3 regions of the Abyssisolibacter sp. ZYX002 genome follow, and region 1 is predicted to be linked to each of the others. Evidence: riboswitches for the same ligand, from Rfam matches in the RefSeq annotation. Region 1 holds a riboswitch; each other region holds the start of a gene.
The links. Region 1 has a riboswitch for cobalamin ahead of P3X86_RS10835 (aspartate-alanine antiporter-like transporter). Riboswitches for the same ligand answer to the same signal wherever they lie in the genome.

Region 1 (10,542 bases):
ACACTAAATTCTTAAAAGTAGCAATACTTGTACAATAATTTTATTATAGGATTTACATATGTCTGATTTAACTGCAATCATATTATGTTATTATTTCATCGAACTCCCTGTTTATCGAACCCATTTAAGATTAATTGTAGTAAATTAGAAATATATTGACAACCATTGGCTTATTATGTTATATTCAATTTAAAATGATAATCTTTATCAACTATATGCAGAAAGGAGTGTTCTTAAAATGGAATGGTTGAACAGCCCTGCACCAATTAATCCAGATTACAGCTGTAAATGCTTTGGAGCTAAATGTCTTGGAAGGGATACTTGTTGCCCTGAATTTTTCTGTGGTGTTAAATTTGGACAATGCCCTGGTTTAGTATGCGTTGTTCATTTTACGTAATTTAAGTTATAAATATTATTTTGGAGGAAATTAAAATGGAATGGATTAATATACCTAATGATTCAGTTAAAGGAATTTGTATTGCTCAAGCATGTTGGGATCGTGTATCTTGCAATGCTGATGCTTGCTTTGCAAAACTATGTATAACAAAGTTCTGTTTCATAAATTATTCTAGCTAATAGCAATCTATTATTAAATAATAATATTGCACACAGAAATTTTTAAAATAGTAGTTTGTATGGGAACTACCAAAATGATTAAATGGTTTGTTCCCATATTAATTATTGACAACTCATAATCTAGCGTAATAATTTTTTTCATTAAAAATAATGAATCAAAGCTTAATATACTATAGAGAAAATTCATTTTAAGGAGAATGTACATGAAACTTTCAATATTCAATAATTATATTAATAAAAACAATAAAATTATTATATACAATTCATTAAGCGGAGGAATTTTATCTCTAAATTTAGAATACACTTTAGAGTTTTATAGAATAAGAGAACAACTGCATGAATATAATGGTTTATGCAATAAAAACGAGCTCATCAACAACCTTCTTAAAGGAAAAATGATAGTTGATTCGAATCTTGATGAGATAAGCATGGTTAGAACTGATTATAATATTTCAAGGTTTAATAGTAATTCATTCAACTTGACTATTGCACCAACATTAAAGTGTAATTTCATCTGCCCTTATTGTTATGAAAAAGGTAGGAATTACAAAAGTATGGATAAAAAAACTACTAGCCAAACCATAGATTTTATTAATAGTATTATTAAGGATAAAAAAGCTTTAAGTATTACATGGTATGGAGGAGAACCTTTGCTAGAAATAGATACAATAGAACAAATAACTAATTCTATAAAATTACATGAAGATATTTTATACAATAGTAATATTGTAACAAATGGATATTTTCTTAATAGGGAAAACGTATTAAAGCTAAAAAAACTAAATATATCTAAAGCTCAAGTAACAATTGATGGTCCTCCTGAAATACATAATAAACGCCGAAAGCTTCCTAGCAACGAAGATACTTTTTATAAAATAGTTAATAACATAAAAAACGTATGCGATTTAATTACTATTAGTATTAGAATAAATGTTGATAAAACAAATATCTATCAAGCAGAAGATGTCCTAACTTATCTAGATAAGGCTGGATTACAAGGTAAAGTTAGTGTATATCTTGCACCTGTTGATGAAATTACACCTTCTTGTAATGCTCCTCTTTGTTTTAATGATAAAGAATTTGCAGAAGAAGAAGCTAATTTTATCCTTAAAAATATAAACAGTGGTTACACATATATTAATATACCAAAATATAATCCAAGTATTTGTGGTGCTGTTTCTTTAAACAGTTTTGTAATAGATCCCTGTGGGGATTTGTACAAATGTTGGGATGAAGTAGGTGATAAAAATAAAAAATGTGGAGATATTTTCAATAACTTCACCCATTCACCTAACTCTCTAAAATGGCTAGACTATAATATTTTCCAGCATGAAGAATGCAACACGTGTAGTATGCTACCTGTCTGCATGGGAGGTTGTCCTTATAAAAATCTTGAAAATAAATTTAAAAGCTGTCATTCTATTAAATATAACGCTAATACATTAATAGATATTTTAAAAGGTTTAAAACAAAAAGAATACCGAGGTGAATAATATGTCCTATGTTATTGAAACAACTAAGCTTTGTAAAAGATATATAGATACTGCTATTGATAATCTGGATTTGTGTATTAAACAGGGTGAAATATACGGACTCATAGGAAAAAACGGTTCTGGTAAGACTACCTTCATGAAACTAGTTATGGGACTTTGTAATCCAACATCTGGCAAGATTAGTTTATATGGTAAATCCACTCCATCTGAAATATTATCTCAAAAAAAAAGAATAGGATGTTTTATAGGAAAGCCATCTCTTTATCGGGATTTTACTGCAACTCAAAATATTGAATTACATAGAGTTTTGAAAAATATAAAAGATAAAAATATCACTGAAGAACTATTAAAAAAGGTAGACCTATGGAAGTACAAGGATCAAGTGGTTCGAGGTTTTTCTATGGGTATGGAGCAAAGATTATCTATAGCCATTGCACTAGTTGGTACTCCTGATTGTCTGATATTAGACGAGCCTTTTAACGGTCTAGACCCTATTAGTGCAATAAACATTAGAAAACTTTTACTAGATTTAAATCGTACTAAGAGTGTTACTATGCTTATTTCAAGCCATGCTCTTGAAGAACTACAAAAGATTGCAACTAGGTTCATCATGATAGATGATGGTAAATTAATAAAAGAAATATCTTCAAAGGATTTGTATAATGCTAGTGTTGAATCTATTTTGTTAAAAATTGATGATACTAAAAAAGCCCTTATGGTTTTAAAATCTAAGCTAAATATTCAAGATATAAGCTTTGTTGATGATAATTGTATCAGGCTTCGTAACCCATCTGTAAATATAGGCAAAATATCAAATACTTTATTTTCAGAAAATATTAATATTACTCATATAGAATCATCTAAAGAAACATTAGAAAATTATTTTCAAAAAGTTTTAGGAGGTGAAATATTATGATACAATTGCTAAAAACAGATATCCTAAAACTCAGATGGTCAAAAGTGTTTCGATACTCAATAATAGGTGTACTCCTTATAGTTATGAGTAATATATCCTCTATTACCCTCACGTTATTTGGAGTTGGAGGAGGTAGTATTCCAGTTGGTAAAGGAGTTGGATTTGTTTTTAATGGATATTTATCTAAACCAATTTTTGAAGAAGTAATGCAGACATCTCTAGCAAATACAGGTTTTTTTTGGGTTATTGTTTTAATTATTGCAACTTCATATGTTGCCAAAGATAATATTAGTAACACTGGTAGTCTATCAATTGTAAATGGTTATAGTTCTTTCAAAATCTTTATTTCTAAATTATTCATTGGAATAGTATATATGTTCATTTTGTATTATACTTGTATATTATTATCACTATGCGTTAATATACTTAAAACCAATACATCATTTAATTATCATCAAATTAAAAAAGGTATACTCCTTATTAACTACAACTTTATAGCTTTAGCTATATTTTTATTTATTAGTTCTTCATTGTGTATACTACTAAAAGAAGTTAACAACGTTAGTACTATAATGTGCTTGTATTTTTTTGCAGGTGGATTTGTGTATATATTTAATTATCATAAATTAGATAAATTATTTTTCTTGGTGAAGATATTTTTGTACTCAAACCCTATAGTTTATTTGCTCAATATTAGTAGTTATAATCTATCTAATCATTTAATACTCAAATTGTTTATTTACTTAATTACTACTATTATTCTAGCTACTATCTTAGTTCACAATGTTTTATCTAATAGAGATTTTAGTTAATAAATTGCTCTTTTAAGACTTTAAAATCAAAAAGACATTTCATATTGAAATGTCCTCTTGATTTTATTTATCTAGGTAGGGGGATTTTACTAATTTATTAAAAATATTGAAATAATTAAAAAGAAAAACAATAAACTCTCTTCACCTTCTGAATAAGATATGTAATTGTTTAATATGACTGCTAAAAGTAAAAAGAAAAACAATAAATCGTCAACGCCTTCTTTGATATACTTCTTTACCCTATTAAACATATATTCCCATAGCTTAGGATAAGCCCTACTGCTACAGTCCCTCCCTAATTATAAGTATATGTTCATTATATGCTTACGTTCTTTTTTTGTTACAATAATTAATTACAATTAATTAAGGGACTAGTCACTTTTCCAAATGAGTAGCCCCTTTATATCAATCTGGTGATTTCAATACTTCCACCGCTCTTTCAAATTTGTCAAGATTCCTAGTATGCTCTTGGCTAAGTATTGGCTTAAAACATTTTATAAATTCAAACAAAATATCCATAGTACTATTAATACCCACGTCATCTAATGCATTAAGTCCATTTATTTTACTCTTAGCTGTGAATATTTGCTCTTTAACCTCCATTGCTTTATCTATTATTTGTTTTTTATCATAATCTAAATAATCATATAACGCCTCAATGATCCTCTGTTTTTTTTCTCCCACATCCAATTCAACATCTAAGCTACAAACTTCTGTTTCGTACTGCTCTCCTCTGATTCTGCCAACTTTATTTAATACATCAAATATATCTTGCAATTTAGAAATTGTGTATTGTTCGCTATGAGAAAAATACGGCTTAATATGTTTTAATAGATTAGCATTTTTCTCAAACCCTTTTGACATTCCTGTGATTTCACTAAAAACTTTACCTAGCCCAATAGCTTTTCCGCCGAAAATCCCTATAGCGATAGGAACTGCTAAGCTCGTAATGCTTTGATTTTTTATATTTTTAGGCTCTTTATCACTCATATTACATTCACCTCAAATACCTAGACATATACTCTTTATATTTTATGCTAATGTATATTGTTTTGTGATTGTTATATGAAGTAATACTATCTTACTTGTAAAGTCAAATCAAAGCCTTCTCCTAAAACTTCGTTTACAAAATTCATTATTATAAATGTTTTAGGTGTTTGTTTTTTTATAAAGATTTTTAGTTTTTTATACTCTTTATAGGTTAAAACTACACTTATTATTTTTTTATCACTGTTAGTATAACCTCCTACTCCTGGTAAAAATGTTGTTCCTCTCTTAAGTTCATTGTGTATGAAATTATTAACTGTATCAAAATCCTGTGAAATAACTAATGCATGAATTTTTATGTTTATTTTCTCAATTACTTTATCTATTATCAGTCCATTTATGAGTATTCCTAAAAATGCATACAACCCTAATGTCAGTCCGAAGGTTAGTCCTGCTAATAATGTAATTAATGAGTCAGACAAAAACAACGATTTTCCAATGTCTATATGTGTATACTTGTTGATTATTTTAGCAATAATATCTGTCCCTCCTGTTGATGCATTATAATGAAATATTATAGCCATTCCTATCCCTTGAATAACTATTCCAAACACTAAATTGATTATTATATCATCTGATATTGGAGCTTCTAAAGGTAAAACTATTTCAAAAACACCTATTATAATTGATAATAAAAAACTACAATAAATTGTTTTCCCTCCGAATTGTTTGCCTATAACTATAAGCCCTAGCAAAAATAGTATTATATTAAATACTCCCATAACTAAGCCTATGTTTATAGATGGTAAGTAGCCTTGTATTACCATAGCTAAACCACTTACTCCTCCAACAGCTAGATTTGCAGGTATTAAAAAGAAATATAAACCTATTGCCATTATTAATAATCCCAAATTTATAAAAATGTAATCTTTAAGTTTTTGCACCACAACCCTATCCCCTTTCTCAAAAAACTTTTAATTTTGATTATTCTTTAAAGCCAATAAAAGTTCTGGTACTATATCAGATATTGTTTTAGCTACTTTTACTCCACATGAATTCAGAGTTTCTATTTTACTTTGAGCTGTTCCTTTTCCTCCAGAGACTATTGCTCCTGCATGCCCCATTCTTTTTCCTTTTGGCGCTGTTTTCCCACCTATAAATCCTACAACGGGTTTTGTCATATTGTTTTTAATCCACTCAGCTGCCTTTTCTTCTTCGTCTCCTCCAATTTCTCCTATTATTACAACTCCATGTGTCTGATCATCTCTGTTAAACTCTTTTAATACATCAATAAAACTAGTGCCTTTTATTGGATCACCACCAATTCCAACAGTAGTCGATTGCCCCAAGCCTGCTTTTGAAATAACATTGACTGCTTCGTAAGTCAAGGTTCCTGATCTTGAAACAATACCTATATTACCTTTCTTGTGAATATGTCCCGGCATAATACCTATTTTGCACTCACCAGAAGTTATAATCCCTGGACAATTTGGTCCAATTAATCTAGTTTTCTTATTCATAATATAATTCTTTACTTTTACCATATCTAGGATAGGAATGTGCTCTGTAATGCATATAACTAAATCTAACTCGCTGTCAACAGCTTCTAATATAGCATCTGCTGCATATGGTGCTGGCACGTAAATAATAGAAGCATTAGCACCTGAAATTTCAACCGCTTCTTTTACTGAATTAAAAACTGGCACACCCTCTACCTCTGTATTCCCTTTATTGGGTGTAACACCTGCTACTATTTTAGTCCCATACTCTAGCATATGTTTTGTATGGTACCTAGCAGCTGAACCAGTTATTCCCTGTACTAAAACCTTAGTATCTTTATTTATCCATATACTCATTATCTTTTTCCTCCTCATGACTAGTTAAGAAATTATTCATATGTGTCATATTTTTTATGATTTTCGTAATTTATCTTATTGAGCAATTTTACTATCATCTCACTACCTTCGTCCAAACTGTTTACTATATGAATATTTGCATTTGACTTTTTTAATATCTCTTTGCCTTTTTCTTCGTTTGTTCCTTCTAATCTAACAACTATAGGCATCTTTGTATGTATAATATTTGTAGCTTTGATTATACCATTTGCTATAACATCGCATTTCATTATACCGCCAAATATATTGACAAATATCCCTCTAACTTGAGGATCTGATAGAATAAGTACAAATGCATTTGTAACACTTTCACTACTAGCACTTCCACCAACATCTAGAAAATTAGCAGGTAAACCACCAGCATTTTTTATACTATCCATTGTTGCCATCGCTAAACCAGCTCCGTTAACTAAACATCCTATAGAACCATTTAACGCTATATATGATAATCCATATTCAGACGCCTCTATTTCTTTTGGATTTTCTTCTTTTATATCCCTTAAATCTTTTATATCTGGATGTCTAAATAATGCATTATCATCAAAGTTTATTTTTGAATCTAACGCTACGATATCATTATCTAGAGTCAACACTAAAGGATTTATTTCTACTAAACTACAATCATTTTCTATATAACATTTATACAGACCTTTTAATGTTTTTTCCATTGCTTTGTGAGCTTCTAAAGGTAACTTTAGCTTATTGATAATATATCTTATTTGATAGTCAGTCAATCCTATGCAACTATTAACATCAGTTTTTATAATTTTTTCTGGTGTCTTTTTTGCTACTTCTTCTATCTCTACTCCACCTTCTTCTGATGCTATAACTGCTACCTGACTATTTGAACGATCAAGTACTATACTCAAATAATATTCTTTCTTTATATTACATCCTTCTTCTATATACAGCTTTCTCACTAAAACACCTTCGCTTCCGGTTTGGTGTGTTACGAGTGTCTTACCTAATAGATCTTTGGATGTCTCTATAGCTTCTGCTAATGATGTAACCAGTTTGACTCCTCCTGCCTTGCTTCTTCCTCCAGCATGAACTTGAGCCTTTACAACTGCTATATCACTTTCTATCTTTTGTACATTAGGTTTTATATCCTCTTCCTTAGTTATTAGATAACCTTTCATCACTTTTATACCGTACTGTTTTAAAATTTGTTTAGCTTGATATTCGTGTATATTCATTCCTAACTACCTCCAAATAATAGATTTGTAAAAACAATCATAAACATCAATGCAAAGGGATATGTTGCACCATAGCCTACTACCACCTCTTCGCTTTCAAATGTATCTATAGCTGTTGCTAATCCTGGCGTACTTGTCATCCCACCACAAATTCCTCCGATTAAATATATAGTCTCTATCTTTAAAATATACTTACCTACTAAATATCCTGCCCCTATACTAATTATTCCTATAGACGATCCTATTACCAATAATGTTATTCCATATTGACTTAATGCATTTATAGCTTCATATCCATAATTTAGTCCAACAATTGCTAGAAACATATTTAGAGATATATCTCTGATTATACTAAGATGCGTAACGTTAAAATCAAAAGATAACTTTCCTATTTTTCTCAAACTACCAAGCACTAGAGCGCTTATCAATACTCCTCCTGTCATACCCAATGAAAGCGTCGTAGTTTTAGTTAATTTTATTTCAATCAAACTTAGTAAAGTTCCTACAATTATCACTACTATAAAGCTTACTAAATCAAAAGGCTTTTGAATTTCATCAGATACTTCAACTATTTCTTCACTAACAATTGCTTTATTTTTCTTTCCTACTAATTGAGTAAATAGTATTACGAGCAACACTCCTGGTATATAAGCTATCGAATATCCTAATCCTACATTTGCACTTTGGTCAGTATACATTCCTTTGGCTATTTCTAATGCTGTAGCTAAGCCAGGTGAGCTAGTTAGTGCCCCTATATACGTACCTACTATACTTGCTTTTTGGCTATAAAATAAACTTATAAATATTAGTGTTGTAGCTGCTCCTGTAAATGTTATAATAAAAGCTAATATTAAGAATTTAATACCATACTGTTTTAGTATCTTTGCTAAATTTTTAGATGCTATAAGCCCTACTGAACTTATAAATCCAATCAAACTTAGTTCAAATACTGTTTTTTCTATACTAATATCTACTTTTAAATACTTTGTTAATAAATAACTTATTAACAAACCCAAAAACAGTATCGCAGAATTACCAAGTTTGATATGTCTTATTCTTATTGTCCCTATGATTTGCCCTAAAACAATACAAACTGCAATCATCAATAAAGGATTCTGTACTAATTGCTTTACCAAAGTCTCATCTCCTTAAACAAAAAACTAGCCATAATTAGCTAGTTATTTTCACAATTAATAAAGCCCTTTCATAAGAAAGGGCACTACAAACATATGGAAGGAATCTATAAATTCCTCTATGTTATATAACACCTCCTCATCCTCGTGAGTCAATAAATAGCATTGTTACTATTGGCAGGTCTCCTGACTCAAGCAATACGTATATTCTCCTTCCCATAACAAATTACAGTGGATAATGAATATACTAAGCTCTTACAGTGGCGGGACCGTGTTGGAATTTAACCAACTTCCCTTTTAACAATATTATTGCACCAATAGCCTTTATTATTCAGTTTTTAAATATATTATGAGTGTACCATTGAAGCTCATTCTTGTCAATGAATTATTAGTTTCTTTTCTGATTCTTATTTTATTATTGTAATATAGCATATCCTTTGTGAGCCCTTGTGGTTGATTATATTTTATTGTAGTGATAAAACCGTTTTTCACTAAAAAATAATAAATGTGTCTTGGCTCTAGAACATGTCTATACTATCTCATTTTACTTTATGATATACTTTTAGGTTAAAGGTTTATATCTATTTCTGTTATAATAATATTAATACCCATGTACAAAATATTACACTTGTATTGTTAAATGGAGGTACAACATGAAGAAGCAATTTGTTGCAAGTTTATGCCATATAGGGGCACATGGAGGCATGATATTACTAAGTAATGAATTTTTAGTTTATAAAACTCAAAATCTTGTCTTATCTGACAACTACAGAAACATTAAAATACTATATTCTGATATAAAATATATTAGGCGTTGTCGTTGATTACTTGTATTCCCCGCAGTAATAATAAATTTGAAAGATGGCTTACATTATAAATTTATAGTTTTTAATAGAAAACAATTTTTTAAAATTCTAAATAATAAATGTATCCGTATATTATAACTTAATAAGTCAACTTTTCAATCTTGACCCCACCAATTTTACTTACGAGTAAATTTCATATCACAGCAGGTTTTACCTGTAGCTAATGTTCCCTCTCTCTTAAATTCAAAATTAACTTGCTCACATAGTTTAGGAAAGAAAACTTCATCGCCATAGCAAGTTGAATAATAGCAATTTATTGAGTTCCCTAATGCCTTAGCTACCTCATGGTACACGCAATAGGTTACATTCATTTGGAAGCAATCTTTTGTATCTATACCAACCTCATATTCTTCTAAACCTACCTCCTTCATAGCATCTTGAAGAGCTATATAATATTCTTTAAAAGATACTAAAAAATCACCTTCACCGCACGCAACAAAATCCTCAGGTTTTGCGAAAACTTCTTGTAGTATGTAATAAGCACATCTATCTGAAAAGTGGTTTCTAATCTTCGCAGCTTGCTCATAGCCTAAGATATCAACCATCACCTTAGCTACTACCTGTTTACTGATAACTGAGGTAAGATCTTTTTCAGAGATACCCTTTGCCCGTACATGGGTCCAATCCATTTGAAGCGCTTTATGCTTTTCTAATTTCACTTTTTTGAT
Region 2 (10,542 bases), on a different contig from region 1:
TATGAGTACTACGATGAATTATTAGAAATATGTGCTAGATATGATATAACGATAAGTTTAGGAGATGCTTGTAGACCAGGAGCAATAGCAGATTCAACAGATGCAAGTCAGGTTAAAGAGCTTATTGTATTAGGAGAATTGACTAAAAGAGCATGGGCTAAAAATGTTCAAGTTATGATAGAAGGGCCAGGACACATGGCAATAGATGAAATAAAAGCAAATATGTTATTAGAAAAAAGGCTTTGCCATGGAGCGCCATTTTATGTACTAGGACCTTTGGTAACAGATATTGCACCAGGCTATGATCATATAACAGGGGCTATAGGAGGCGCAATTGCAGCAGCAAGTGGAGCAGACTTCTTATGCTATGTTACACCAGCAGAGCATCTTCGTTTGCCAACTGTGGAGGATATGAAGGAAGGAATCATAGCTAGTAAAATTGCTGCACATGCTGGTGATATAGGAAAGAAGCTACCAGGTGCTAGAAAATGGGATAACCAGATGAGTCTTGCAAGGCAACAACTTGATTGGAGTAAAATGTTTGAGCTTGCTATAGATCCAGTAAAAGCAAAGGCTTACAGAGAAAGTTCAAAACCAGAAGACGAAAAGTCATGTTCAATGTGTGGTAAGATGTGTGCTGTTCGTAATTTAAATAAAGTTTTAAATGGAGAAGATATTAACATATTAAGAGACTAGTATATTGAATCTAAGGCTATCATATTTATTGATAGCCTATTATTTAGACAAGAATACATTATTGAGAGCTACTATAATTTTTGTTGTTCACTTATAAAATGAATAAGGATATGTCCCAAAAAGTTGTAATTGATTATTTATTTTTATTTAAACGTATATTACGAGAGGAGTATTTATAAAGACTAAAAAAATTTGATAAAATACTAAAAAGACCTTTAAATATGTATAAAAATATGATAATATGTCGCAGTATACTATTTTAAGGAGGTTTAATGTGAACAATAAACAAACTAATGAAATTAAGATTATAACTGCTGATCCTTCTGCTTTAGGATTATTTGGACTAGCTATTGTTACCTTGGTAGCATCAAGCCAAAAACTAGGCTGGACAAGTGGAACCGCTTTCATAATTCCTTGGGCTATATTTTTAGGAGGTTTTGCACAGTTATATGCATGTGTAAATGATGCAAAAAAGAACAATGTATTTGGAGCTACTGCATTTGGAGCATATGGTTTATTCTGGTTAGCAGTTGCATCATCTTGGATGATAAAAGCTGGAGTATTTGGAGAAACGCTAATGGATGGAATAGATGGTAAACAGCTAGGATTTGCTTTTATAGGATATTTGATTCTTACTTTAGTATTGACTATAGGAGCTATGGAGACACACAAGGTATTATTCACTATATTCGTTTTAATAGACCTACTGTTTATAGGGTTATCTTTTTCAACACTAGGTATAGCTGAACATGCTATGCACAAATTAGCAGCTTACTCAGAGCTTGCGATATCTATAACAGCGTTCTATGGATTTGCTGCAGCAGTACTAAATGGGCACTTTGGAAAAGAATTTTTACCAGTTGGGAAACCATTTGGAATATTTAAATAATATTATAAAAAGAATACAAGTTATATAGGCTAAAGCTGTCAAAGATTTTGACAGTTTTTTATTTGGAACAAAATTCCTTTTAAAACCATCATAATATTAAAGTAAAAAAATAAAAGGAGTTGGTTATATGAAAAAATTACAAAAGAAATTTGATTTAGGACTAGAAGTATATGTTGATTTTATGTGCTGCTGTGGTTGTCATAAGGTGTTAGATGATCCTGAAGTGATAGATGATAGTAACAATCTAAAATTTGTATACGTTCCTGAATAAATCAATTTCTTAGTATTAATATCTATTTAATTAGACCGCTAAAATAATGTTGGAAAGGTGTATAAAGAGATTAATTAAAAAAGTGAAAAAGTCTCTTGAGAAATTTGCATGTACAAGATGAATTTGTAGGTAATAGAGCACCACCTGATGATAAATATAATAACCATAGTCATTTTACAAGATTTTTTAACAGATATTAAAAGGGAGCTTTGCTCCCTTTTAATTGTATATTTATTGTTTGTTTTTATACTCTTCAATTTTTTCGGCTAATTCGTTAAGGTATTCCCATCTGTCCATTAAAACTTCAAGTTGATTTTCGTGCTCTTCCTTTTTCTCAGAAAGCTCTTGCAATTTAATAAAATCGCTGGCAGAGTTGTTCATTTTGTTATCAATATCTTGTATGCATTTTTCTACAGTTTCTATTTTTTGATCTATTTCTTCATATTCGATTTTTTCTTTATAAGAAAATCGGGGTGCTTTTTCTTTCTCTGGTCTTTCAGCTTTGACCTTCATGGTTTTATTGCCAACTGTATTAGAGTTTAGCTCTATAATTTTAGTGTAATTACCCGTATATTGCTTTATGTTACCTTTCTCAGTAAATACAAAGATTTTTTCAAATGATTTATCCAAGAAATATCTATCGTGCGAAACTGTTATTACTGCACCTTCAAAATACTTGATATATTCTTCTAATATAGATAGAGTTTGTATATCTAAATCGTTTGTAGGCTCATCTAAGAGTAGAACATTAGGATTACTCATTAAAACTCTTAAAAGATACAACCTTCTTTTTTCTCCGCCTGATAATCTATCAATACGAGTATATTGCATTTCTTTAGAAAATAAAAATCTCTCTAACATTTGACTAGCAGTAATCTTAGTACCATCTTTTGTAGTTATATACTCTGCTAATTCTTTAATATATTCGATAACTTTTAAACTTTCGTCAAGCTCTTGGTTTTCTTGAGAGTAGTAGCCGATTACTACAGTATCGCCTATTTCAATATTACCACTATCAGGTTTTAGTTTGCCTGAAATTAGGTTCAACAACGTAGATTTACCTTGACCATTTGCTCCTATTATGCCTATTCTATCATTTCTTAAAATAGTGTAATCAAAATTATTTATTATTAGGTTATCACCAAATTTTTTAGTGATATTATTGAGGTTAATTATTTTTTTACCAAGTCTTCTAGAACCCACACTAATTTCAAAATTTTCTTCTTTAATATCAATTTCTGCTTCTTTTAGTTTTTCAAATCTGTCAATTCTAGCTTTTTGCTTTGTTGTTCTTGCCTTTGCTCCGGCTTTAATCCATGCTAGTTCATTTTTAAATAGATTACGTCTTTTTAGCTCTTTAGTTATGGCTTCCTGTTCTCTTATAGACTTTTTTTCAAGATATACACTATAGTTACCTTTATAGCTATACAGTTTGCCTTTATCAAGTTCCAATATACGGTTTGTAACTCTATCGAGGAAATACCTATCATGAGTAATCATCAATAAAGCACTTTGTTTGTTTTGCAAATATTCTTCAAGCCATTTAATTAATATATCATCTATGTGATTGGTAGGCTCGTCAAGTATAAGCAAATCACAAGGCTGTATTAATGCCCCAGCTAAAGCTACTCTCTTGCGCTGGCCACCAGATAATTTATCAACTTTCATATTATAATCAAGTATTCCTAGCTTATTTAAAATGCTTTTTGCATCGCTTTCCATTTTCCAAGCATCTAGTGCATCCATTTTATTGCTTAATTCAATCAATTTTTTTTGAAGATTAGTATCGTTATTGCTTTTTTCAAGCTTATGCACAATGTCCTCATATTCTCTTATCACATTCATTATAGGAGTATCCCATTTAAATATTTGATCTAATACTCTAGTATTTTCAGTGAAATGAGGATTTTGTGGCAAATAACCAATAGTAATATCCTTGTTCATAGTTATCACACCGCTATCAAGACTCTCTAATCCTACTAGGGTTTTTAGAAGAGTTGATTTTCCAGTACCATTTACGCCAATAAGGCCTATTTTATCTTTACTATCTATACCAAATGAAATATCATTATATAATTGTTTTTCAGAGTAGCTTTTGCTCAGATTTTCAGCTGATAGTATATTCATATATTTAACCTACCTGTCTTATATTTTAATTGTTAAGAATTACATACAAGATTATATCATAATAGCTTGGTTTTACTCAATTGATGTTTTATAAATTTGTAAGTAACATTTATCAATGGCATTTACTATAATAATTTTTACTAGATAAAAAATATAAAAAAATCTTGCAAAAAAATTCATTTTATTATATACTATATTGATAGTTGAATAAAATTGGATAGAAGTATTATATTTTTTATATTTTTCTCATCGTTAAATCGAAAATTATTAAGTACTTATCAGAAATACAAGAGACAACACGACATTTCTTGTTTATTATCCCAAAACGTATTATGTATAAATATTTTTTAGTATATTACAGTAATATATTTATTTAAGATGCCATAAATAATGATTTCAACTAAAGATAAAGAAAGGAAGTGAGACTATTACTCAAAATATTATATTAGGGTTAATAGGTTTATTTATAATAACGACTTTTACTAATATTTTAGCTACATTAAAAACTATACTTATTTCAAAAAAAATCATGAATCCGGTTTATATTGTTGTATTTGTAGATGCCATGATTTTTGCGACAGTTGTAACAAAAGTAACTAGTTCTGAAGGTATTCATTTTACGCTAGCATATGCTTTTGGTAGAACGGTAGGAGTATATATTGGTAACAAAATAGAAGAACGTTTAGCACTGGGAATTGCAGAAGTAGATATATTTTTAAAGAATAAAAATAAAATGATTGTAATAGCTGAAAAACTTAGAGAAGAAGGTTATACAGTTAATAACTTTGTTGCTAGAGGTTTAAATGGAGGTAGAAGATATAAAATTGAAGTAGTTATTAAAAGGAACGAAATAAAGATACTAGAGAACATAATGGATTCATATGGTATCAATAACCCTACAATGAAAATTAAAAATTTAAGTAAAGTAAATGGAAAAATTACTACCACAAGTAAAATTTCATAAAAAATAGGGGGTGCCTCGAGTGAGACACCTCCTATTGCTGTTTATTTGATGAATTTTAATAGGTGACAGTTAAACGATAAGGTTTAGTTGTACTATACGCACCATTGTAGCCAACTATTTTTATATAATAAGTATCACTAGACCCATTATAAGTAATAGACTCACTGGTAGTATTGTTGTTTTCAGATTTTGCAACAAGAGTTCCATTCCCATTGAACAAATACAAATCATAGTCACCAGCTAAATTAGTAAGTGATATTCTAATAGTAGAGTAATCTGTTGTTTTAAACTTATAAACGTCATTATCTGATTCAGAGCTTATATAAGATTCATATGTTTTACCGCTAACTAATGGACCATAAGCATCTGAAGCTGTATCATTTGGTTCATAAGTATCTGAACTGCTAGAAGAGCCAAGTCCTACTTTACTAAATGCATCTTTAGCTGTATTATATTCTGTACTTGTAGCTCCATAAATATCGGAAGCTGATTGTAATATAGAATTTCTAAGATCCATAAAATCAGAAGTAGAAGTCAAGTAAGATGTTAATGCACGATAGTATATCTTACCTGTTTTATTAAATCCTAAAGAATTAGCTATAAGATAAAATGCCCTATTAGGGATACCGCTGTTTATGTGTACACCACCATTATCGTAGCTAACATTTTTGTAGCTGTTCATATGACCAGGTTGAGGTTGGTCAACATTTTCTGGATTTTTCATATCACGTAGTGCATCACCATATTTACCAGGAGTATAACAATCTTCTCCTACAAGCCACCATTTATCTACAGGACCTTGACAAAGAACACCGAAAACATCTGATATAGATTCATTTATAGCACCTGACTGATTTCTGTATTCAAGGTTAGCTGTATATTGTGTAACAGCATGAGTAAATTCGTGAGCAACAACATCTAGAGCGGATCCAAAAGAACCAAAACTCTCACCGTCGCCATCACCAAATAGCATTTGACGACCATTCCAGAATGCATTGTTTTTACCACTTTTATTGTCATAGTAATGAACAGAACTTTTTATATTACTGTTTCTATTATCAAACCCTTTTCTACCGAAAGTATTGTAATAGAAATCATATACTTTTGCAAGATTTGAATGAGCATCAACTGCAACTCTTTCATTCATGGCATTGAAATTACCAGTTGTATTTTTTACTCTTGCTCCTGGTTGAGTAGCATTTAAAATATTATTAAGAGTATAAGTTTCAATAACAGCACCATGAGTAGTATCGTATAAGTAGTAGTAACTATTTTGTTCATACCCATTAAGAGATACTGTATCACCAAAGCTATTTGTTCCGCTACAAGTTACACTACCATTTGCAACAGCGTTATATGAATCAACGATGCTACCACACGTTAAATCAACGAATATTTTGTAGTTAGCTGGATATGGTTCGTTAAATTGGAGTGTGACAAGGTTTACTAAATACCAATTGTCTTTAAATTCATATAGATAGTGCTGAGTTTGTGGCTTTGATATTAATTTAGAGTCAATAGAGTCAATGTTTAAAAATTCTTTCGCTTTGGCTATACATTCTTCGTCAGATAAAGTAATATATTTACTCCATTTAACAGTATCAATGCCTATGTCAGGTTGTAGAGCACCGTTTAGTGCATACACTTCGTTATTTTTATCGGTATGAACTACTAGTTCTTTTCCATAGAGAGGGATACCATCAATCTCTTGAATAATTTTATAGTGAGTCATATTGTATTTATCTTTAAATGATTTATTAAGTTTATATTTACCAGAGTTAATATTAAATAAAGCTTCATTGTTTTTTACAAAGTCAATAGCTTGCTGACTAGATTTGATTTTTTTATCAGAATTTAGACCTTGTACAAAGTTAGGGATGCTTTTTTTCTTATTCCAATGAACTTGAAAATCTACAGAATTTTGACTGGTGTTTTTGCTTTTTCTTTGCCATTTCTCTAAGATTTGTTTTTGTTCAATTCGATTAGATTGAAAGGGTTGGTTAGCTTGCCCAGTAATCTGTTGTTGTATTTGTTGATTGATTTGTGCTGCATTTGCTGGAACAACTTGAATAAATAATGCTACCATTAATACTAAAATTAATAATCTCTTATATCTCATTAATGAGGCCCCCTTATAAATTGTGTGAATATTTCGTATATATATTTTACAATTTACGACAATATAATACAATATGCGGGGCGTGAATATGTATTATGATGACATGAAAATACATAAATTAAGTCAAAAATCAATAAAAAAACTACATATTCAAACATGAAAATTCATCGGACTACAGCAAAAAAGTGAGATGTAAATTTGATAAATCCAATGAGGAGAAAGTACATTATGAATTTAGAATGAGAATATGAAGAACAAAAAAGAATTCACTGATATACTAGAAAGACCATCAGCTAATCAACTTTAGTTATAGTATTTTAAACAAGATAACAATATATCAGACATGAAAATTCATAAATATAACACGAAAATATATATTTAGTCAAAAATCTATGTGTAAAATTGTATATATTAACTATGAATTTTTTAACTGATGGTTACAGTGTAAGTGTGATAACTTCTATAACTTGAAAGCATATAATGAATTAGAAGGAGGTTATGGAATGTTTTATGATTTTAACAATTATTACAATAATCCCTATATGAATTATTCAGGATTAGATTCAGGTGGTTCAAAGCTATTGTATAACAATGGTAGTAAATTAACACCTCTCAACAAAACAATAGTGACTCCAGGGTACAGAGCAGAGGTAGGAGAAGGAGGTGGGGGAAGCCCTGTTCCAATTATATTTCCTCAACCAGATCCAAATTGGTATTACTATGGTTATCCAGGAACGGTTAAAGCAGGTAGTGCTGATGGTGGTCTAGTAGAGTATATACCTGTAAGTTTTTATGCTAGAAAGAGTGGGAAACTATACTTTGGCTTTAATCAAATTGATATATATAAGGGATATTTAAATAGTCAAGGGCAATTTGTAGAAACAGTTGGGTCAAATGGAACTTACTATAATCAAGGAGATTTTGTATTTGCAATTTTACTAGATAAATATGCTGGTGCAGCACAGGGTTCAAAGGTGCATAATGAATCTTATTGGAATTTATTATCTGAAATATCAAACATACAGCCAGGGCAAACTTATACAAAGTCTGTAGCAGTTACTTCTGGTGTTACTACACAGGAAAGTAAGACATTTTCAAGCACAGTAGGTTCAACAGTAGGATTTAAAGCTGGATTTGAAGGGTCTGAAATATCCGCATCATTATCTGTATCACTTACAAATTCTTTCTCAACTAGCGTGTCTATATCTACGCAAATTACAGTGACAGATACGGTTAATTTCCAAGCACAACAAAAACCACAAAGGGCAGCGCTTTATCAATTTATAGAAAAATACAGAATAGTACCAGGAGGTCCAATTCAAGGGTGGAGAGATTATTTAAATGGAACTTCTACCGAAGAAGCAAGATGGTTTAGTAATCAATTTGTTTGTAGCGTTGAGCCTCCACCTGAATTCCCTTATCAAAGTAGGTATTTTGCAACATCTTTTGTATTGGAGCCTGATAAGTAGAATGATATAATAAATAGAAATAAAATTTTCATATTTTTTATGAAAATGCAAAATAATGCTTGTAATTAAGCCAAAATAGTATATACTATAATTATAACTTTGATTCAATAATAAATAGTGATGTATGAATAAACTTGCTTCAAATTTTTTATTCATAGATGCTTTATAGGAATTAAAGAATAAAAATTTTGGAGGTAAAGATATGACTGGAACAGTAAAATGGTTTAACAGTGAAAAAGGATTTGGATTTATTACTACAGAGGAAGGAAACGATGTATTCGCACATTTCTCACAAATCAACAAAGAAGGATTCAAAACATTAGAAGAAGGCGAAAAAGTTTCTTTTGATATAGTTGATGGACCAAAAGGACCACAAGCTGAAAATATTACAGTAATATAATTTTGAAATTCTAAGGGTGTCTAATTAGACACCCTATTATAATGCGAAACTTGACTTTATAATATGATATGTATTAAAATAAAGCTATATTAAAACTGAATATTAGTAAAAGGTTCTCTTTATAAGAAGAGCTAAGAGGGAAAGTGGTGAAATTCCACTACAGCCCCCGCTACTGTAAACATGACGAAATCTAATATCCACTGTGCAAATGGGAAGGAAAGAGAGTAGAATGATTGTAAGTCAGGAGACCTGCCTTTTATCTGGTTAGTATTACTACTTCGGTGGGAGGTAGGTGGTATTTAGCTTTATATGCTTATATAGAGATTTAGAGTATGTGCACACCTATTTTTTAGGTGTGTTTTTTTATATTTATTAAGGTGGTGATGATTTGGCAGGTGTTATTATAGCTGGAACAAATAGTGGGGTAGGAAAGACAACGATATCAATGGGAATAATGAAAGTGTTATCCCAGGAGATGATAGTTCAGCCATACAAAGTTGGACCAGATTATATAGATACTGCGTATCATACATATATAACGAACAGAAAGAGTAGAAATTTGGATTCATGGATGTTAACAGATGACGTTATAAAATATCTATATAATAAAAATAGATTAGGTAGTGATTTTGCAGTCATAGAAGGAGTAATGGGTTTATATGACGGAGCAGAAATAGGAAGTGATATAGGGAGTACAGCAAAAATAGCTAAAATACTCAAATTACCTGTGGTATTGGTCGTGAATGGAGGTGGTTTATCTCAAAGTATAGCTGCTATAGTAAAAGGATATGCAGACTTTGATTCACAAATTGATATAAAGGGAGTAATATTTAACAATGTGAGTTCGGATATTCATTACTATATATTAAAAGAAGCCGTAGAAACCTATACGGATGTAAAGCCACTGGGCTATATGAAGAAAGTTGAGAATATTAAGTTATCTAGCAGACATCTAGGGTTAGTACCATCTTTTGAAAATGAAACATTAGATGGATTACTAACAGAGTTAGCGCTACATGTAAAAGAGACCATAGATATAGATGGATTAGTTAAGTTAGGCAAAGAATATAACAAGACTGAAATCAAAAGCAATCATGTTAAATCTGTATGTGAAAGTTATAAAGGGCTTAGAGTAGCGATAGCAAAAGATGAAGCGTTTAATTTTTATTATCATGATAACTTAGATTTATTCTTAGAAAATGATATAGAGATAGTAACGTTTAGCCCAATACATGATGAGAAGCTACCAGACAATATTCATGGATTAATGTTTGGTGGAGGTTTTCCTGAGGTGTTTGCAAAGGAGTTAGAACAGAATGAGACCATGAAAAACAGCATATTAGAAAAATTATCATCAGGCATACCATATATCGCAGAATGTGGAGGGTTGATGTATCTATGTAATAATATATATGATTTCGACTCAAACAAATACAAAATGGTTGGATGGTTTGATAAAGATTCATATATGACAAAAAGACTACAACGTTTTGGGTATGCGGAGCTTGAGTTAACTGAGAAATGTATATATGGAGAAGAGAGTGATAAAGCAAGAGTACACGAGTTTCATAGATCAAAAGTAGATGAAGGTGGTAAAAAAGTATTCA
Region 3 (10,542 bases), on a different contig from region 1:
TCATCTTTTCTCTCCCTTAATGGAGGTAACTCTATAGTAATGGAGTTTAGACGATAAAATAGATCTTTTCTAAACTCACCTTTATCAACCATTTCTTTTATGTCTTTGTTAGTTGCAGCTATAACTCTTACATCTATTTTTGTAGACTTTTCACTTCCGACTCTAGTTATTATACCATCTTCTAAAAATCTGAGTATTTTAGGTTGCATCTCTAATGGCATATCCCCTATTTCATCAAGAAATATTGTGCCATTATTAGCTAATTCAAGTTTTCCTATCTTTCCATTTTTATTTGCACCAGTGAATGCACCTTTTTCATATCCAAACAGCTCACTTTCTAGTAAATCCTTTGGTATAGCACTACAATTGATAGGTATAAAGTTTCCTCGTCTCTTACTTTCACAGTGTATTGCCTCTGCAAAAACCTCTTTTCCTGTGCCACTCTCTCCCATTAGTAAAATATTTATATTAGCTCCAGCTATTTTTTTACTGAACCTCACTTTTTCTTTAAATCCAAGATCATTTCCAATAATTTTGTCAAATGTCATTTTGTCTTTATTGATGTTACCTAATTCTTCTTTTAATGCTTCTAGGTTTGACTTAGTTTGATTTAATAATCGTGATATATTTGTAATCTCTGTTATATCTCTATCACAGCTTATTGCCCCTATAAGCCTTCCATCTTTATATAGAGGTCTAGCACTTATTATATTGAAACAACTTTCTCTTGCTTCGTTATATATATTTTCAAAAGTTTTTTGTTCTTTTAACACTCTAGGTAATAATGCATTTGGGAAAACTTCATGTAAAGGTTTATTTAATATATCTTTTTTCTTAATACCATGCATTATCTCTGCACTACCATTCCAATACCTTACTATTCCTTCTGTATCTATAACACAAACTGCATCGTTTACTACATCTACTATTTTGTTTAGTAATGTATATGAATACATAAGACTTTCGTCATACAGTTTTTGTATCTCTTTTTGAGTGAGTATACCTATAACCTTCTTATCGTCGTATACTAACACATATTCAGGATTGAATTTAGATATTGTATTTATTACATCACTCGTTTGCATTCTACTATTTACACAGCAAAAAAAAGAATTTGTCTTTTCCCACTTTTTTATATATTTTTCAAATGGTATTTTATTTATTGTTAGTTTTAGTATATCTTTAGCTGTCAATACTGCTTTTGGTATATCTTTATCATGCTTTTTATCGACTATCACAGCTATGTTTATATCTTCTTTTACGAATTTATTAATAATATTGGAGGTATTGTTACTGTATATTTTTAAAAACGATGTACTCATAATACTCGATATGTCTGTATGGTTTAAATTTATCTGATTTAGTCCCATTCGTATCTCCTCCTAATAGCATTATTACAATATTCGTTACCATTGTATTTTTTTCCTGCTTTATATTGTCTAATTATGTATTTAGTTAAAGGTAATTTTAACATATATCATTGTGTGTAAAATCTAACATTGCAAATATTGATTAATAACGCAATAAATCAATTTATATAATTGTTTTACAGAAAGTTAACATGGATTTTATATGCATATAACATAAAGAGCTTATACTTAGACTGTATTAAAAATTCTAAAAATTTAAGGGAGGCTAAAGATCTATGAAAAAAAAATCTATTTGTATTGTTTTGTTATTAACTATTATGGTTACTTTATCGTTGTTTAATGGTCCACTTACTACTATTGCTTCAACTAATAACTCTATCAAACCAATCGCTAAAACTCCAAAATACGTTTTTTACTTTATTGGTGATGGTATGGGCTCTTCTCAAAGACAAATATCAGAGTATTATCTACAAAAACTCACTAAAGATGATACTCGCAAACTTATAATGAATACTTTCCCTTGTTCTGCAATCAATACTACACACTCCATGGATACGGTTGTTACAGATTCAGCAGCTGCAGGTACTGCACTTGCAACTGGATTCAAAGCTAACAACGGTGTTATTTCTAAAGATGCTGATGGTAATAATCTTGTAACTCTTATAGAAGCTGCGAAAGATAGAGGTATGGCGACTGGTATAGCTACTACTACACGTGTTACTCATGCCACACCAGCTGTTTTTATTTCTCACAATGAGAACAGAGGTAATGAAAACGACATAGCTTTTGACATGCTAGATAGTAGTATAGACTATTTGGTAGGTGGTGGAGCAAGACATTTCATACCTAAAAATTTTACAACCATAAAAGACTGTTTTGGCAAAGATATCAAATCAAAAAGAACAGATTATAAAAATATCCTAAACGAATTTAGTAAAAAAGGTTATTCTGTGGATATTGGATTAACAGGTTCTAAGAATTTTAAGAATACTAACTTCAAATATACAAAAAAATATATCGGATTATTTTCAAACTCTCATCTACCATATACTTTGGATGATTACAACAATAACACTTATGATGCTCCAACACTTGCAGAAATGACTAAAAACGGAATAGATTTATTGTCTAAAGATAAAGATGGTTTCTTTTTTATGATAGAAGGTGGTAGAATCGACCATGCTTGTCATCCAAATGATGCTCCATCAGCGATAATGGATACTTTAGCTTTTGATAATGCTATAAAAAAAGCATATGATTTTTATTTAAAACACCCAGAAGATACACTTATACTTGTAATGGGGGACCATGAAACTGGAGGTCTTGGAATGGGAGTTAATACTGATTATTTCTTAACACTAGAAAAATTATTTAATGCAAAAATGTCAATTGAATCTCTTGAAGGTAGCTATAATGGAAATAGAAATGAATTTTATAAATTAATTGAGAAAAACTTTGGTCTATGTAATCTAACTAAAACTGAAAAAGAGCTATTAGAAAAAAGCATGGCTATGTCTGATGAGTCTAAGTTTTCAGAGGGTAATAGATACAAATATGATGAAACTGCTATGGCTGTAACTCATATTCTATCTAAAAGAGCAGGGATTTATTGGACTTCATATGCCCATACTGCTACTCAAATACCAATGAGTGCTATAGGTGCTGGTTCTGAACTCTATAATGGATTTTTAGATAACACTGAAATAGCCAAATTAACTGCTAAGATACTTAAACTTGAACTCTCTAAATAATTTTAATTACTTATAAAGAGAAAAGAGGTCTTTCATGAAAATAAGAGTATCTTTTATATATACGATTTTATGTCTTGTCATAATCTTAATTTTTATAAAATCTATAGACAATAATAAACAATATAATAAAAAAATCCAAGAAGTTAAAGGCATAGTAATGGAAATTGATGATTCTAATGTTGTTAAGGCAGGATTATCTTCTATAGGGAATCAAATATTACGTGTTAAAATTATAACTGCAAATTACGATGGGATTGTTACTAATGTTATTAATTCTCTTTTAGGTAAACTTGACTTTGATAATTATTACAAAGTTGGTGATAAACTAATCGTTGCATTAAAATATGATGATAACAACAACATAGTATCTGCCAAAGCTGTTGATCTTTACAGACAAAATTATATATTATATGTATTTCTGATATTTGTGATATTGCTTGTATGGTACTCAAGGGTTATTGGTTTAAAAGCACTCTTTTCATTTATTGCTACTGTTTTTATTTTGTGGAAAATTCTAATCCCCCTTTTAATTGCAAATAAAAACCCTTTGTTAGTCACTACATTTATACTAATTATATTGACAGCTATTATACTTTTTTCTGTCGCTGGCTTTACAAAAAAAGGGCTTGTCGCATTTTTAGGTACTATCTTTGGTCTGGCTATAACACTATTTCTTACTGTTATAATAGGAAACAAGCTGGGTTTAGGGGGGATGACATCTCCATATGCTGAAACTATTGTTTTTTCTGGATATTTTAATCTAGATATGAAAAGTATATTTTATGCGACCATCATTATAGGCTCTTCTGGAGCAGCTATGGATATAGCTATGGACATATCATCTGCTTGCTGGGAAATAAAAGTGAAAAAGCCGGATATCTGTAGAAAAGAACTCCTTAAATCTGGTTTTAATGTAGGAAGAGATGTTATTGGCACAATGACTACCACTTTATTACTTGCTTACTCTGGAGGATATTTGACACTATTTATGTTATTTCAAATTAGGGAATCAAGCTTTATAAGAATTATTAACATGAAGATTATTTCAGCTGAAATAATGCGTACTTTGATTGGTAGTATAGGTCTTGTGATAGTTGCTCCTCTTACTGGAATTATTGCAAGCTGGTTATTTATCAATAGCAATTCTAAACATAATTTAATTAAATAATATGAGGCTTTTTATTTAATGCATCGATATTATATTTGATTCCTCCTTATTTATCTCATATCTTGTTGATGCATTTTTTTGTTTATTATTTATGGTATAATTGAAACAAATTGATTAATGTCAAAGGAGATTATCACATGATAAAAGATGTATTAATTTTAGGAAATAATAAACTTTATGAAAGAAGTGAAGAAATTGACACCCATAACCTTGATTCAATAAAGGATATTATCTCTGATTTACATGATACTCTAATGGAATACAGACGTATACATAATGCAGGAAGAGCAATAGCCGCTCCTCAAATTGGCGAGATGAAAAAGCTTATATACATGCATATTGATAAACCTGTTGTCATGATTAACCCTATTCTTACTTTCGAAGATGATGAAATGATAGAGGTGCTTGATGACTGTATGTCATTACCCAATTTATATGTAAAAGTTATGCGCCATAAACGATGTAGACTTGAATACACGGATATGAACAATGTAAAGCAGGTACTTCATCTTGAAGGTGATTTATCTGAACTTATTCAACATGAGTATGATCATTTGGAAGGGATACTCGCTACTATGCGTGCTATTGACAATAAATCATTTGTTATGAAGAAAGGTTGTTTTTCTTAGATTATGTTACTAAAAAAAGAATTACTAATAAATTCACTAGAAGCTAAAGAACACTATTCGTAAACGACATTGAAGCATCTATTTTATCCTTATTACAATCAAATAAACAGATGCTTCTCCAAGTTAGAATAATGTTTTTTAATGCTTCCACAAATAAAGTAACGAGTACCACTACAAAGCATTACCCTTGGTTTTCTATTCAAAACAAAAAACAGTCTATCTAAGGACTGCTTTTTTACTCTGTCTTTGGTACTATATAAGTTATATTCTTATCTTTATTTCTTATTATATCTACACCTATATCATATATGTTACTGATATTTTCTTTTGTAAGGACTATCTCTGGCTTATCGTATGCTTCTATCTGTCCATTATTCATCATTATTATCTTTTTACAGTACTTTAGAGCCATATTAATATCATGTATCGTTATTATTATTGTTAGATTATCTTCTTTGTTTAACTTCTTACATAGATTCAATATATTTATTTGATGCTTAATATCTAAATGTGAAATTGGTTCATCTAAAAGCAATATCTCAGGTTCTTGAGCTAAAGCTCTGGCTAGCATAACTCTTTGTCTTTCTCCACCACTTATCTGAAGTATCTTTTTATCTCTTAGATCCCATGAATCTGTGACCTTCATACATCTTTCTACTACTTCATAATCCTTCTTAGTTTCCCCTGAGAATCTTCTTTGGTGAGGCATTCTTCCCATTAGCACTATATCATGCACTGAGAAATCAAAGCTAATATTATCAAATTGATGTACTACTGCAATTTTTTTTGCTAATTCTTTATGAGATGTTTTTGAAATATTCTCATTCCCAACTGATATATTTCCTGATAGTGGCTTTAATAAGTTACACATATTTTTAAGTAATGTAGTTTTTCCACAGCCATTTGGTCCTAATATCCCCAAAAACTCTCCTTTGTCAACTGTAAAGTTTAAATCTCTTAATATTAAGTTGTCTGTATATTTGAATGATATATTTTCTATTTTCATAGCACTGCTCATAACGGTTACCTCTCTATATGCTATTCTTTGATTTTCTGAGTAAATAAAGGAAAAATGGTCCACCAAATATTGATGTTATTATACCTACAGGTATTTCTACGCCATTTAGTACTGTTCTAGCTAAAGTATCACAAATCAGCATAAATATAGCTCCTCCTACAATTGATACTGGCATCAATACCCTATGATCCGAACCAAAAATCAATCTCAAAAGATGTGGAACTATCAATCCTACAAATCCTATTATGCCACTTACAGATACTGCACAAGCTGCTAGTAAGGATGCTACTACTAACACTATTTTTTTAGTAGTCTCTACATTTACCCCTAAACTTTGCGCACTATCTTCTCCTATAGATAATGCATTAAGTTCCTTGGTTAAGGATATCAATATAACTAACCCTATTATTGCAGGTACAATTACTATTAATATCTGTCTATAATTAGTTCCATTAAAACTACCCATAGTCCACCCTATTATTTTACCGAGATCTCTTTGATTAAAAATCATCATTAATGATATTGCTGAAGAAAGTAACGAGCTCATAACTATACCGGCTAATAATATTGAAGTGGTTGATATTTTACTACCTCTTCTAGCTAAACCATAAACAATTATGGTAGTGGCTAGCGCTCCAGCAAAAGCTAGTATACTTATTATTCCTAGCCCCATAAAACTATTACTCACTCCTAGCACTATACCTACCGTAGCACCAAATGCTGCTCCTGATGATGATCCCATTATGTACGGATCTGCCATTGGATTCTTAAATATAGCCTGATATGCTACTCCTACTATTGCAAGTATTCCTCCACATATAACTGACATTAGTACTCGAGGTAATCTTACCTCAGATACTATAAATATGGCTGATTTTTTTATACTAGACATATCCATGTTTATATTTAAGAATTCAAGTTTGTTAATGGTTATCTTCACAACATCTTTTATTGGTATTTTTACAGTTCCTAAAGATACTGCGCTAAACATAAGCAATACTAATACTGCTGACAGCATTAGTATCACTATATGGTTTTTCCTTTTATTTTTATTATATGACATCAAATCACCGCTTCATCTTAGAATCCTAATTCATTTACTAAATCACCATGTACCATTTTAAATAACATCTTCAAACCTATATTAATTGCTCTTGGTGCTGATAGTTCCAATATATTCGAATCAATTTTTTCGTAGGATTTATTTTTTATAGCTGATAATATACTAAAATTGCTACTGTTTATCATGCTATCTATATTAGTCTTATTACCTACTAGTATGTCTGGATCATTATCTATTATCTTTTCAACGCTATACTTCCAGCCTTTTACATCATCTGCAGCATTTGTTGCTCCTACTGTTCTTATCATATCTGCTATAAATGTATCACTTCCTGCTGTATATTCGCCGTGTTGCCCTGTTCCAACAACATAGTATATGCTTTTTTTATTGCTGTTATTATTTAAAACGTATTTTATCTTTTGAACTTTTGATCTCATGCTTGAAACCAACGCTCTTGCTTCGTAATTTTTATTTACTATTTTCCCCATTAACAGCATTTGATCATATATACCTTCTATGCTCACTGGTGTCTTAGCTGATGCTGAAGCTATACCAGCTTGACTCAATTTATCTAATATCTCTTTTTTAAAGTGTGTTTCTGCCAATGCTAAATCAGGTTCTAAGTCTATTATAGTTTCAATGTTTGGTTCAAACAAAGTCCCTACGTTTTTGATATCTTTAACTTTTGATGGATACTTACAATATTGTGTTCTACCTACTAATTTTTCAAAAGCACCTAGTTCATATAGCTTTTCTGTTACTCCTGGCGCTAATGATACTATTTTCTGTGGCTCTTTATCTATTACAATCTTGTTCTCTCCATTTTTTATTGTCAATGGATATTTTGTTGTATCTCCTGATTGCTTACTAAAAGATACTGATTTTGTGGTAGATAACCACGTTAATTTATAATTGAGTGTCTCTAGTAACATTCTATAAGGTACGTATACTTTACCTTTTTCTTCGAATGTTTTGCAATCTAAAGTTACATTGATATTATTAATACTCACTTTGTTTGAGTCTATATTAAACTCCATAGTCACGTAACTATTATAAACTTTTACTTTGTTACCTTCTTTTTTTGCTTTTACACCATAGTTACTAACATCATCTGTTGATATGTAAGCTCTACAGCCTTTAATAATATAATCTTTTTGTTTCTCACTACTCGCAAAAACATCTGGTGATGCTATGTTTAAGCATAAAAATGTTATCGCTAAAAACAGTGTAAATAGTTTTGTAAATCTTTTCAATTTAAAACTCCTCTCTTATTTAGCTTGGAGGTTATTTGCAAAAAAATAACACATTAGAAATATGTGTTTTCTTTAACAACATACTTCCTCCCGAAGCACTAGTTTTATTATCCATAAGGCAGGTTTCCTGGCTTGTAGGTCATCTTTGATTCTATCCTTCCCACTCATATTTTGAGTAGTGGTTATTAAGAATCTCATCTCTACATACAGTAGCGGGGGCTGCAAAGGCTTCTAACCTTTTTCCCTTTTACCTATGGGGCTGTTTCTATTTACATCCCTCATAGCACCTTTTAGATTATTTGATTATATATATAGTATAGTTTAACTTTTATCCTTTTGTCAATGCAAAGATGAATTACATCTGTGTATATTAAGTATTATATACTGGTTTTATGTTAGTTCTTTGTGTATCTTATTCTCTACCATAAGGTATCAAAATATCACCATAGTAATTATATATGGATAAAATAAAATTTATTATTAACTCACCTCAACTAAACCATCAGCATCAGTATGAAACTCAAATTCAATCTTATATCCAGATTTTATCCTATAGAACTTCATGTCATTTATCAATGTCAATATCAATCTAGTGTTTTTACCTTCTTCAACTATCTGTATGTCACTTATACGATCGTTATAATTCATTAGATTATATATTTTTTGTTTATCTGAAACCTTTGTATCATGTAATTCTATGATAAATTTATCGTTATTAAAACCAGTAACTATACGTGGTCTAAAATCTAAATATGCGTTATTATCCCTGTCAAATTCTAACTGTAATCCATAACTTGATATACGTATGTCTTTCAAATCATAATTAACAAATTTCCCGCCTTCACCAAAATCTATAGACTCCTCTAATGGAATCCATATATCTTTATTGTAGCCTATTACCTCATAGTTTCCTTCTTCATCAAGTGCTATTCTATAATGCTTTTTATAAGGAGCGTAACTACAATAGAATTCAGAACTATAACCAGTCATTTTAAGTTCAAAACAATAATCATTAATAAATTTACACGAATCCACAAACATCGTACCAGACGGCACCCAGCATACTATATTTGTTTTAAGATTATAATACATAAATAACTGTCTATTACTATCTAGTATTACTTCAATTAACGCTGTGTAATTTTTATAGCGCTTAAATATACTTACGTTTTTTATATTATCACATTCTTCTTTAGCATCTTTATTTGCTATTTGCAGTATTTCTTCATCAGTAATTTTAATTTCTTCTTTTACACTTACCTCTTTGTTACTCTGGGTTGTGCATCCTGTAACTATTAATATTATCGCAGTAAGCAAAATATAAATCAATAACTTTCTTAGCATAAGCTATACTCATCTCCTTATTATTTAAGCAAATAATCTTTTGAGTATAAATGTAATTGATTTGGTTAATATTGTCAAGTTTGTATCAATATAATTATTCTAAATAAAAAAAGCCCATAGATAAAATTGCATCTTGGACTTTTCTGTATTTATAGCTTTATTTAAGGTTTTCTGGATTCAAGCATTCAAGCTCAGGTATAACAAATTTACCATCTTTTCTGATTAATACATCATCAAAATAGATTTCTCCTCCGCCGTACTTAGGAGTTTGTATACATACTAAATCCCAATGTATTGCTGATGTGTTTCCGTTAGGTGCTTCATCATATGCTTTACCAGGTGTAAAGTGGAAGCTTCCCATAATCTTCTCATCAAATAGTGTATCTTTCATAGGCTCTATTATATATGGATTAACTCCTATTGCAAACTCTCCTACGTATCTTGCTCCTTCATCTGTATCAAATACCTTATTTATCTTCTCAGTATCATTTGCCGTAGCTTCTATGATTTTACCATCTTTAAACTTCAATCTAATATTATCATATGTAAACCCTTGATAGACTGCTGGACAATTATAAGTAAGAGTACCATTTACAGAATCTTTAACTGGCGCTGTAAATACTTCCCCATCTGGTATATTATAATTTCCTGCACATTTTATTGTAGGAATATCTTTGATAGAAAATGTTAAATCTGTTCCTTCGCCCTTGATATGAACTCTATCTGTTTTGTTCATCAACTCTACTAAACTATCCATAGCTTTTGACATTTTATCGTAGTCTAATGTACAAACATCAAAATAGAAATCTTCAAAACTCTCTAAACTTGTGTTAGCATCTTGAGCCATACTGTTGTTTGGATATCTTAAAACTACCCATCTTGTATGATTAACTCTTTGATCTAATGCTGGTCTAGCATATTTAAACATCAATTGCTTTTTTTCACT

Region 2: linked by a shared signal. The riboswitch ahead of P3X86_RS00655 (cobyrinic acid a,c-diamide synthase CobB) and the one ahead of P3X86_RS10835 (aspartate-alanine antiporter-like transporter) in region 1 are both predicted to bind cobalamin.
Region 3: linked by a shared signal. The riboswitch ahead of P3X86_RS00110 (helical backbone metal receptor) and the one ahead of P3X86_RS10835 (aspartate-alanine antiporter-like transporter) in region 1 are both predicted to bind cobalamin.

What each region holds. Positions count from the first base shown of each region.
Region 1 is NZ_JARMXH010000003.1:170,768-181,309, reverse strand. Features, by position in the region: gene P3X86_RS10880 (hypothetical protein) at 239-397, shown strand; gene P3X86_RS10875 (hypothetical protein) at 433-576, shown strand; gene P3X86_RS10870 (radical SAM protein) at 780-2,069, shown strand; gene P3X86_RS10865 (ABC transporter ATP-binding protein) at 2,071-2,985, shown strand; gene P3X86_RS10860 (hypothetical protein) at 2,982-3,797, shown strand; gene P3X86_RS10855 (hypothetical protein) at 4,203-4,787, opposite strand; gene P3X86_RS10850 (YitT family protein) at 4,874-5,731, opposite strand; gene sucD (succinate--CoA ligase subunit alpha) at 5,759-6,640, opposite strand; gene sucC (ADP-forming succinate--CoA ligase subunit beta) at 6,673-7,875, opposite strand; gene P3X86_RS10835 (aspartate-alanine antiporter-like transporter) at 7,878-9,011, opposite strand; cobalamin riboswitch at 9,168-9,342, opposite strand; gene P3X86_RS10830 (hypothetical protein) at 9,662-9,832, shown strand; gene P3X86_RS10825 (L-2-amino-thiazoline-4-carboxylic acid hydrolase) at 9,991-10,542, opposite strand, start outside.
Region 2 is NZ_JARMXH010000001.1:145,262-155,803, forward strand. Features, by position in the region: gene thiC (phosphomethylpyrimidine synthase ThiC) at 1-696, shown strand, start outside; gene P3X86_RS00620 (acetate uptake transporter) at 971-1,585, shown strand; gene P3X86_RS00625 (hypothetical protein) at 1,713-1,856, shown strand; gene P3X86_RS00630 (ABC-F family ATP-binding cassette domain-containing protein) at 2,088-3,983, opposite strand; gene P3X86_RS00635 (DUF5698 domain-containing protein) at 4,492-4,947, shown strand; gene P3X86_RS00640 (M4 family metallopeptidase) at 5,003-7,066, opposite strand; gene P3X86_RS00645 (hypothetical protein) at 7,570-8,535, shown strand; gene P3X86_RS00650 (cold shock domain-containing protein) at 8,738-8,935, shown strand; cobalamin riboswitch at 9,029-9,206, shown strand; gene P3X86_RS00655 (cobyrinic acid a,c-diamide synthase CobB) at 9,324-10,542, shown strand, end outside.
Region 3 is NZ_JARMXH010000001.1:25,335-35,876, reverse strand. Features, by position in the region: gene P3X86_RS00140 (sigma 54-interacting transcriptional regulator) at 1-1,370, opposite strand, end outside; gene P3X86_RS00135 (alkaline phosphatase) at 1,646-3,121, shown strand; gene P3X86_RS00130 (YibE/F family protein) at 3,156-4,289, shown strand; gene P3X86_RS00125 (peptide deformylase) at 4,427-4,918, shown strand; gene P3X86_RS00120 (ABC transporter ATP-binding protein) at 5,154-5,936, opposite strand; gene P3X86_RS00115 (FecCD family ABC transporter permease) at 5,950-6,999, opposite strand; gene P3X86_RS00110 (helical backbone metal receptor) at 7,017-8,252, opposite strand; cobalamin riboswitch at 8,353-8,558, opposite strand; gene P3X86_RS00105 (hypothetical protein) at 8,733-9,596, opposite strand; gene P3X86_RS00100 (aminopeptidase) at 9,754-10,542, opposite strand, start outside.